DNA from 4 places in the Kitasatospora sp. NPDC056651 genome. Region 4 is predicted to be linked to each of the others. Evidence: riboswitches for the same ligand, from Rfam matches in the RefSeq annotation. Region 4 holds a riboswitch; each other region holds the start of a gene.

Region 1 (2,189 bases), on a different contig from region 4:
CTGGACGGTCTCGGGGGCGGCCCCGGCCCGGCGCAGGGTGAGGGCGGCCAGGGCGGTGGTGGCGGGGTCGGCCTCGCAGTGGTCGCCGGGGGCGATGTTGACGGACGAGAAGCCGCCGTCGGCGCACTGGGCGGAGGCGAGCCGGGCGACGGCGCTCGGCGGGACGTCCGCCCCGGCCCGGGCGAGGGCCAGCAGGGCGTACGCCTGGTTGATCGGCCAGGTGGCGCCCTCGAAGTCCCCGGCGGCGGTGCAGGCGCCGGCCTTGCCGGGGGCGTCGCAGACGTGGCCGGCGAGCGCGGCGATCAGGTCGTGGCCGCCGAAGTCGCGCGGGTTCCCGCCGGTGGCCTCGGCGACCAGGGCGAGCAGTGCGGCCGCCTGCACGCCGGGGGCCGCGTCGGGGCCGGCGGGGAACGCGAACTCCTGGGTGTGGGCGGCGAGGTGGGCGATGAGCTTGCGCACGGTGTCGTCGTGCCCGCCGGTCGCGGCGAGCGCGAGGGCGGTGTCGGCGGTGGCGGCGTGGTCGACCGTGCCCCAGTCGTCGACGACGTGGTCCCCGTCGGTCAGCCGGCCGATCAGCCAGCGGGCGGCGGCGGGCAGGTCGCCGGTGGACGGCTTCGGGGTGCCGGTGGGCGTCGTGGTCGGGGAGGCGGTCGGGCTCGCGCCGCCGGTCGGCGACGGCGAGGCACCGCCGGTGGCGCGGACCGATGCCGGGCTGAAGGTCGGCGTGCCGCTGGTGCCGCCGATGTCGGTGCCGCCGTACACCCAGGCCTCGACCTCGCCCGGGCCGGGCTTCTGGGACATCGCGCCGAGCGTGGCGTACTTCCAGGTGTCCTGTCCGGCGGGGGCGATCCAGTAGGACCAGTACCCGGTCGCCTGCGGGGTGTTGACGCAGGCCTCCTTGTCCGGGGTCGGGTACTGGGTGCCGCCGTCGAACGCGCCGTTGCCGAGCCGGCAGATGAAGCCGGGGCCGTCGTGGGCGGTGCCGGTGGTGCTGAACCCGGCGTTGTGCAGCAGGTTCATCCCGGTGGTGGGGTGGGCGTCGCAGCCGCGCAGCACGCCGCCGCCGAACGGTCCGAAGTCGACCGCGACGACCGCGCCGGAGGTGGCGGTGCACTGCTCCATCGGGTCCGCGTGCGCGGTCCCGGGCAGTGCCGCCAGGGCCAGGCTGCCCGCGGTGAGGGCGAGGGCGGTGGCCGCCGCCGGGACGGCGGTGCCTCGCCGCCACCCGGTGGGACGGTGTCTGTGGACCGGCACGGAAACGACTCCCTGTGACTCCGGCGCCGGCGCGGACACGGGGACGCAGCAGGGCACGCCCCGGGACGGGGGCGTTCCGTACCGCGTCGCAGTCCTCGACGACGCTCGTGCGTGTTCCGTGGCGCAGGCATTCCGACTCGTCCGCCGCCACGAGCCGGAACGGCTCGCCACGACGGGCACACGGTTGCGGGACAGCGCCGGATTCGCACCGGCTTCCCCTGACAGCCACGGAGGAAAAACGCTTCATCAGACCATGCCCGCGCCGACCGGGTCAACGCTTCGTCATATCGCCTGCGTCACGGTCGACAAGGGCCTGAATACGGTAACGTCCCGGCTCGGCCGAGCGGGGGAACCCGGTGCGAATCCGGGGCTGACGCGCAGCGGTGTGCGGGGTGGCTCGTCCACCCCGCGAGCCCGAATGCCCGGCGGCCGCACAGCTCTGCGGAAGTCCGTCCACGCGATCCGGGCGTCGGCCGCCCTCACGCCGGCGCACGTCCGTCGGCGCGCCTGGGCACGGTCGGAGCCCCCCTACCCCAGGAGCCCTTCCCGTGACCACCGCCTCCCGTCCGCCCGTCCACCGGAACCTCTCCGCCCACCGGAGCCTGCCCGCCCGCCGGGGCCTCGCCGCCGCCGTTGCCGTCCTGGCCGCCGCCGGCTGCGCGCTCGCCACCGCGATACCGGCCGGGGCCACCGCCACCCCCACCCAGATCGCCACCTCCCGCACCAACGGCGTCGCCTACCTGCGCACCCTCCAGGGCGCGGACGGCGGCTACGCCGGCAGCGGCCTGTCCAACGAGTGGGCGTTCAGCGCCTTCGCCGCCGCCGGGACGGCCGCCGCCGACGTCACCCCGGGCGGCGACGCCTCCAAGAACGCCCGCCTGGTGTACCGCAACCAGCTCGCCGCGCCGTCCTGGCCGAGCGCCAACCCGGTGGTC
Region 2 (2,189 bases), on a different contig from region 4:
CGGCCAGCTCGGCCTTGCGGTAGGCCTCGTCGAAGTCGGCGCCCCACAGGTCGACCAGCTCGGGCACGTCGGCCGGGGAGAACAGCGACCAGTCCTCGTTGGCGTTGACCCGGCGCATGAACTCGTCCGGGATCCAGTGCGCCAGGTTGAGGTTGTGGGTGCGGCGGGCCTCTTCGCCGGTGTTGTCGCGGAGCTCCAGGAACTCCTCGATGTCGGCGTGCCAGGTCTCCAGGTAGACGCAGGCCGCGCCCTTGCGCCGGCCGCCCTGGTTGACGGCGGCGACCGAGGAGTCGAGGGTGCGCAGGAACGGCACGATGCCGTTGGACTTGCCGTTGGTGCCGCGGATCAGGCTGCCGCGCGAGCGGATGCGCGAGTAGGACAGGCCGATGCCGCCGGCGTGCTTGGAGAGGCGGGCGATCTGCGCGTAGCGGTTGTAGATCGAGTCCAGGTTGTCCAGCGGCGAGTCCAGCAGGTAGCAGCTGGACATCTGCGGGTGCCGGGTGCCGGAGTTGAAGAGCGTCGGCGAGGAGGTCAGGTACTCCAGGCGGCTCATCAGGCCGTACAGCTCGGCGACCTCGCGCACGGACTGCTCGGTGTCGCCGACCGCCAGGCCACAGGCGACGCGGAGCAGGAAGTGCTGCGGGGTCTCGATCACCTTGCGGGTGATCGGGTGGCGCAGCAGGTAGCGGGACTGCACGGTGCGCAGGCCGAAGTACTCGAAGCGGTCGTCGCCCGCGGTGTCGATCAGCGCGTCCAGGGCGGCGGCGTGCTTGGCGACGAAGTCCGCGGTGGTGTCGCCGATCAGGCCCTCGGCGTGGCCGACGGCGATCGAGGCGGAGAAGGAGACCGAGCCCTGGCTGTTCGCCTCGTCGACGATCTCCAGCGCGAGCAGGCGGGCGGCCAGCTTCGAGTACTGCGGGTCCTCGGCGATCATCGACGCGGCGGCGTCCACGGCCAGCCCGCGCAGCTCGGCGAAGTCCGAGCCGGCGTGGCGGCCGCGCAGCGCGGCGGCGGCGACGTGGCCGGGGTCGACCTCGGTGAGGTCGGTGCTGCGGTCGGTGAGCAGCCGCAGCAGGGCGCCGCCGGGGTCGGAGACCGTCGGGTCGGTGAAGGCGGTACCGGTGCCCTGGGCGGGCAGGGTGACTGAGGCGGCGGTGGTCAAGGCGCTCTCTCCTGGCGGCGATCGGCGGCGGTGATCGGGGGCCGCCGGGCCGATCGGGGCAGGGGAGCACGGCACGAACGCAAACGGCGTCGCGCGACGGTGACTCCCCGGCCCGCCCGCGAGGCCCGGAGGTGTACTGCTCGTGCTGGCGCGCGGCCTCTGCGGGAGGGCCGTGGCGCAGGCCGTCGGCAGGTACTCGGACTCGCGGTACGGCTGCTGGAGCCGTCCGCACACCGCTGCGGGGCAGTCCCGGATTCGCACCGGGTTCCCCTGCATCGACAGCAGAAGCGAGCATACATGTAGTGCCGCCAGCTTGCGGCGGCACCATATGTTGTGCCTGTCGTGTCGCGGGTGCGGATGGACCGGGTGGCCCGTCAGTGCTTGAGATAGACCTTGTACGTGCTCGAATCGCCGGTCGGGGAGGTGAACTGGGCCACCAGCCGGTAGTTGCCGGAGGCCGTCACGGCGTCGCTCAGGGCCCGGTCGGTGGCCTTCGGCGCGGTGCTGTCGAGGACGACCACGGTGAACCAGCCGTCCCGGATCGCGGCCACGCTGCCGTCGTCTCCGTGGTGCTGCACCCCGGCGGCGTCGCGGTACTCCGTGCCGGTGCGCGAGGAGATCCACTGCTCGGGCTTGGAGACGCCGCCGAGGTAGTACTCGGCGAGTCCGTCGACCTCGGTGAGGTAGCGGCCCTCGGGCTCGGTGTGGACCCGCAGGACGGCCAGCAGACGGCCGGAGTCGGGGCCGTTCTGGTAGCGCAGGGCGGACTGCTCCAGGCCGAGGGCGAGCAGCGCGACCCAGACCAGGATGCCCAGCTGGGGGTGGCGGAAGTGGGCGCCGACCAGTCGGGTCAGGCCGACCCCGGCGAGCGGGGCGGCCAGCAGCATGCCGTAGGCGAGGTGGCGGAACAGCGCGCCGGAGGTGCCGGTCCACACGTGGGCGGCGGGGACCAGCAGGGCGGTGACGGTCAGGACGGTGCCGAGCAGGGCGCGCTGGCCCCGGGTCGTGGGAACGGGGTCCTTCTCGG
Region 3 (2,189 bases), on a different contig from region 4:
AGTGTTCGCTCCAGGTGGAGTTGACGACGACGAGCCGCCGTCCGTCGACGGCGCCGAGTGCGGCGCGGTAGCCGTCCCGGGAGCGCCGGCTGGCGAGCATCCGGTCGAAGCACGGGTCGCCGACGACCCGGGCGACGTCCAGGGCCTCGGGGCAGGAGACCCGCAGCCGGTCCAGTTGCTCGGGGTGGGAGAGGCCGAGGACGTCCACGAACACCCGCCCGCGGTGGGTGAGTTCGTTCCGGGACAGGCCGGCGGCGCTGACCGTGTCGCCGGTGGACTCGGTGACCAGGCGGTTGTAGCCGGCGCCGTGCGGGAGGACGACGAGGCGGGCGTCCAGGCGGTGCATGGAGGAGTGGACGGCGCAGGCGACGGCCAGGTCGAAGCGGCGGCGGACGGCGTCCTCCCAGTCCAGCACGGTGAAACCGGGCAGGCCGCGCAGGTACTCGTCCAGGGCGCGGTCGGCGAAGGCGGAGCCGGGGTTGACGGTGAAGTAGCGCTCGATGCCGTCGGGGCTCAGCAGGGTGAGGACGTCCAGGACCCGGGTGGCCGAGGTGAGGGTGCGGGCGACCGCCAGCACGCGGGCCCTGACCGGCCGGGTGTTCCAGCGGTCGGCGGGCCAGACGTGGGGGTGGGACGGCACGTCATGATCGTACTCATCCGGTCCGGCGGTGGCGCGCCCTCGGCGGGATCCGGCCGGTCCGGGTGTCGGCCGGCCCGGCCCCGTGGTGCGGCCGCGGGCCCTGTGATCCTGGCCACCCGCGCAGGGGCCCGGCCTTGCACGGGTCGGGCCCGGCCCCTACGGTGTAGCCCGCCGTGGTGCTCGGGAATTCCGGTGACGGACCTTCAGGGGTCCCAGCCCGGAGCGGCCCTCGCCACTGTGATCGGGTCGTCCCTCCGTCCGCGGAGGAACGCCGTCCGTACCCATCGAGCCACTGGGCGCCTCGCGCGCCTGGGAAGGCGGGTACGGGCTTCCCGTAAGCCAGGAGACCGGCCACGGCATCTCACGAGGTATTCCACGAGGTGCTGGAGCGTGATCCGCAGATGACCCTGCCCGAATTCTCTTCCGCCGGGGCGAAGCCGGCCCCCTCCGTGCTGCCCGCGTTCGCGTGGCGGCGGGAGGACACCGTCCGTACGGCCGGGCTGATGGGGGTGATCCTGGCCCTGCACGTGGTGGCCTTCGGCACCCTGATCTTCCTGGTCGCGCCCGAGCGGTACGCGGTCGGCACCCAGGTCTTCGGGGTGGGCCTGGGCATCACCGCCTACACCCTCGGCATGCGGCACGCCTTCGACGCCGACCACATCGCGGTGATCGACAACACCACCCGCAAGCTGATGGCGGACGGGAAGCGGCCGGTCTCGGTGGGTTTCTGGTTCGCCCTCGGGCACTCCTCGATGGTGGTGCTGATGGCCGCCCTGGTGGCGGGCGGGGCGCAGCTGGCGAACACCCTGATGGACGACGAGTCGACCACCCACAAGTGGCTCGGCGTGGTCGGGACGACCACCTCCGGCGTCTTCCTCTACCTGATCGGCGCGCTCAACCTGGCGGCGCTGCTCGGCATCGTCAAGGTGTTCCGGGCGATGCGGGCCGGGCAGTTCGACGAGAAGGAGTTGGAGGCGCACCTCGACTCGCGCGGCTTCATGGCCCGGGTGCTGAACCGGGCGACCCGCTCGATCACCCGGCCGGGGCAGATGTTCCCGGTGGGCATGGTGCTGGGCCTGGGCTTCGACACCGCGACCGAGGTCACCCTGATGGTGATGGCCGGTTCGGGGGCGGCCTCGGGACTGCCCTGGTACGCGATCGTCTGCCTGCCGCTGCTGTTCGCGGCCGGGATGAGCCTGTTCGACACCCTGGACGGGACGTTCATGAACTTCGCGTACCAGTGGGCCTTCGCCAACCCGGTGCGGAAGGTGTACTACAACCTGACCATCACAGGGCTGTCGATCGCGGTGGCGTTCATCATCGGCACCATCGAGCTGGTCGGGGTGCTGCACGAGAAGCTCGACCTGACCGACCCGGTCACCGGGTTCATCGCGGACATCTCCCTGGACAACGTCGGCTACGCGATCGCCGGGCTGTTCGTGGTGGTCTGGGCGATCGCGATCGGGTACTGGAAGCTCGCCCGGGTGGAGAAGCGCTGGACGCCCACCGGGGAGTCCTGAGGCACCCCCGGCCGTTTTGGCCGGATCGA
Region 4 (2,189 bases):
CCGTCCAGCGGGTCGGCGTCGACGGCCTCCCGGTGCCGCGCGGGGATCGCGCCGACCGCCACGGTGGTGTCCAGCACGTGGTCGTAGAGGGAGAAGTCGCCGGTCGGCACCTCCGCCACCCCGGCCTCGGCGGACTGCGCCCAGTTCGTCCGGCGCAGCTCGGCGGCGGTGGCCAGCAACGCCTCGGCCGTGACCGTGCCCTTCCAGTACCCCTCGATCGCCTTCTTCAGTTCCCGGTGACGGCCCTGCCGGGGGTAGCCGTACGCGGTGGCCACGGACGCCGCGGCTGCGGACTTCGCTGTCAAGGGACTCTCCTTCGCGAGCCTGAATCCTCAAGTGCCCGGTGACGGCACGAGGACGCGAAGGGATGACGGACCTGACGGACGTCCGCACCCGTGCACGGCTCCGCCCGGTATGGTCGCCGACCCGCCCACGAGGTCACCGGATGGCCGCGCGCGAACGGTCGCGCACGGGCAGTGGCAGGTCTTCGGACTCGCGGGCGCGCCCTCCCCGGCCTGAACCAGGGGTGGACACCTACTGGCCGTCGCTTCCCAGACCCGTCCCGGGTCCAGTGCGTATGACGGCGGTCGTTCCCACTCACCGCTGCGGGGCAGTCCCGGACTGGCCAGTCGAAAGGCGTCACCGGGTTCCCTCTTGCGACGCCCCGCCTGGCGGGCGGGGCGAACCAGCTGCGCCGCCAGCTTAGGGGCAAACCACCGTGGCCGAGGCGGAAATCTCGAAAGGCGTCTGCATGGTGAGACGTCGCGGCCGCGCGCGGCTACTCGGCCGAGCCCCCGAGCGGCCGGTCGGCGTCGCCCTCCGGGGCCAGTTCCGGTACCGGGTGGGGCTTGCCCTCGGAGTCGACCGCCACGAAGACCAGTTGCGCCGTCGCCACCCTGGTGACGGGCCCGGCGAGGTTCCACCGCTCCGAGGTCACCACCACCGACACGTCCATCGAGGTCCGCCCGGCGCGGCCGACCCGGGCGCGGACGGTGAGGAGGTCCCCCGCCTTGACGGGCGCCAGGAACGACATCTCCCGGACCGAGACGGTGACCGCGGGAACGCCGGCGTGCCGGCCCGCGGCGGCGGCCGCCGCGTCGTCGATCAGCTTCATCATCACGCCGCCGTGCACCGTCCCGTAGAGGTTGGTGTCGTGGTCGCTCATGATGTGCGCGAGGGTGACCGCCGAGTCGGCCGGGGTGCGGGAGAGGACGGAGGGACTGGTCACAGCGACGGCCCGCCCGTCATGGCGCCGTGGGAACCGTGGTCGGCGTTCCGCTGCACGGAACTCTCCTTCGTGAGGTCGCGCGCCCCGGGCGTGCCGAGGAGCGGGCAGCCGTCCGTATACGGTCCACCCGCACCGTCGGCCCGACTCGGGGTCGTGGTGGGACCGCGGGCCACCACGGCACGCGGGCAGCGGCAGGTCTTCGGACTCGCGGGCACGCCCTCCCGGCCGGAACCGGGGACGGACGCCCACCGGCCGTCGCTTCCCGGCCCCGTTGCCGGGCCCGGTGCACGGGACGGCGGTCGCTCCCGCTCACCGCTGCGGGGCGGTCCCGGACCGGCCAGTCGAAAGGCGTCACCGGGTTCCCTCTTGCGACGCCCCGCCTGGCGGGCGGGGCGAACCAGCTGCCCCGCCAGCTTACGTCCATCCGCGCAGCTCACGGCCACCGCCCACCTCTTCGGTCGGTCCACGCACGACCCCTGGGGCCGCGCGCCCGGGCGGACGGCAGAATGTCCCCATGCGGCACATCTACGTCATCGGCATCGGCGCGGGCGACCCCGACCACCTCACCCTGCAGGCGGTCAAGGCGATCGCCCGCACCGACGTCTTCTTCGTCCTCGACAAGAGCGAGGAGCGACAGGACCTGATCCGGCTGCGCCGCCGGATGCTGGCCGACCACGGCCGGCCCGGGCACCGCGTGGTCGAGGTGCCGGACGCGGAGCGCGACCGCACCACCCCCGCGTACGCGGCCGCCGTGGACGACTGGCGGGTGCGCCGCGCCGACCTGGTCGAGCGTCTGGTCGCCGAACACCTCGGCCCGGACGAGCGCGCCGCGTTCCTGGTCTGGGGCGACCCGGCCCTCTACGACAGCGTCATCGCGGTGGTGGAGGACGTGTCGGCCCGGGGCGGGGCGCCGTTCGAGTACGAGGTGGTCCCGGGCATCAGCAGCGTGTCCGCGCTCGCC

Evidence for each region. Region 4 has a riboswitch for cobalamin ahead of ACFRAR_RS36295 (acyl-CoA thioesterase). Riboswitches for the same ligand answer to the same signal wherever they lie in the genome.
Region 1: linked by a shared signal. The riboswitch ahead of ACFRAR_RS36010 (prenyltransferase/squalene oxidase repeat-containing protein) and the one ahead of ACFRAR_RS36295 (acyl-CoA thioesterase) in region 4 are both predicted to bind cobalamin.
Region 2: linked by a shared signal. The riboswitch ahead of ACFRAR_RS21540 (ribonucleoside-diphosphate reductase subunit alpha) and the one ahead of ACFRAR_RS36295 (acyl-CoA thioesterase) in region 4 are both predicted to bind cobalamin.
Region 3: linked by a shared signal. The riboswitch ahead of ACFRAR_RS12760 (HoxN/HupN/NixA family nickel/cobalt transporter) and the one ahead of ACFRAR_RS36295 (acyl-CoA thioesterase) in region 4 are both predicted to bind cobalamin.

Annotation. Positions count from the first base shown of each region.
Region 1 covers NZ_JBHTWX010000152.1:13,792-15,980, forward strand. The annotation lists gene ACFRAR_RS36010 (prenyltransferase/squalene oxidase repeat-containing protein) at 1-1,254, opposite strand, end outside; cobalamin riboswitch at 1,359-1,513, opposite strand; cobalamin riboswitch at 1,601-1,678, shown strand; partial or broken gene ACFRAR_RS36015 (prenyltransferase/squalene oxidase repeat-containing protein) at 1,896-2,189, shown strand, end outside.
Region 2 covers NZ_JBHTWX010000054.1:46,189-48,377, reverse strand. The annotation lists gene ACFRAR_RS21540 (ribonucleoside-diphosphate reductase subunit alpha) at 1-1,138, opposite strand, end outside; cobalamin riboswitch at 1,332-1,474, opposite strand; gene ACFRAR_RS21535 (glycosyltransferase family 39 protein) at 1,537-2,189, opposite strand, start outside.
Region 3 covers NZ_JBHTWX010000025.1:22,140-24,328, reverse strand. The annotation lists gene ACFRAR_RS12765 (hypothetical protein) at 1-640, opposite strand, end outside; cobalamin riboswitch at 798-1,011, shown strand; gene ACFRAR_RS12760 (HoxN/HupN/NixA family nickel/cobalt transporter) at 1,042-2,160, shown strand.
Region 4 covers NZ_JBHTWX010000157.1:6,588-8,776, reverse strand. The annotation lists gene metE (5-methyltetrahydropteroyltriglutamate--homocysteine S-methyltransferase) at 1-305, opposite strand, end outside; cobalamin riboswitch at 482-656, opposite strand; gene ACFRAR_RS36295 (acyl-CoA thioesterase) at 779-1,228, opposite strand; cobalamin riboswitch at 1,422-1,596, opposite strand; gene cobF (precorrin-6A synthase (deacetylating)) at 1,743-2,189, shown strand, end outside.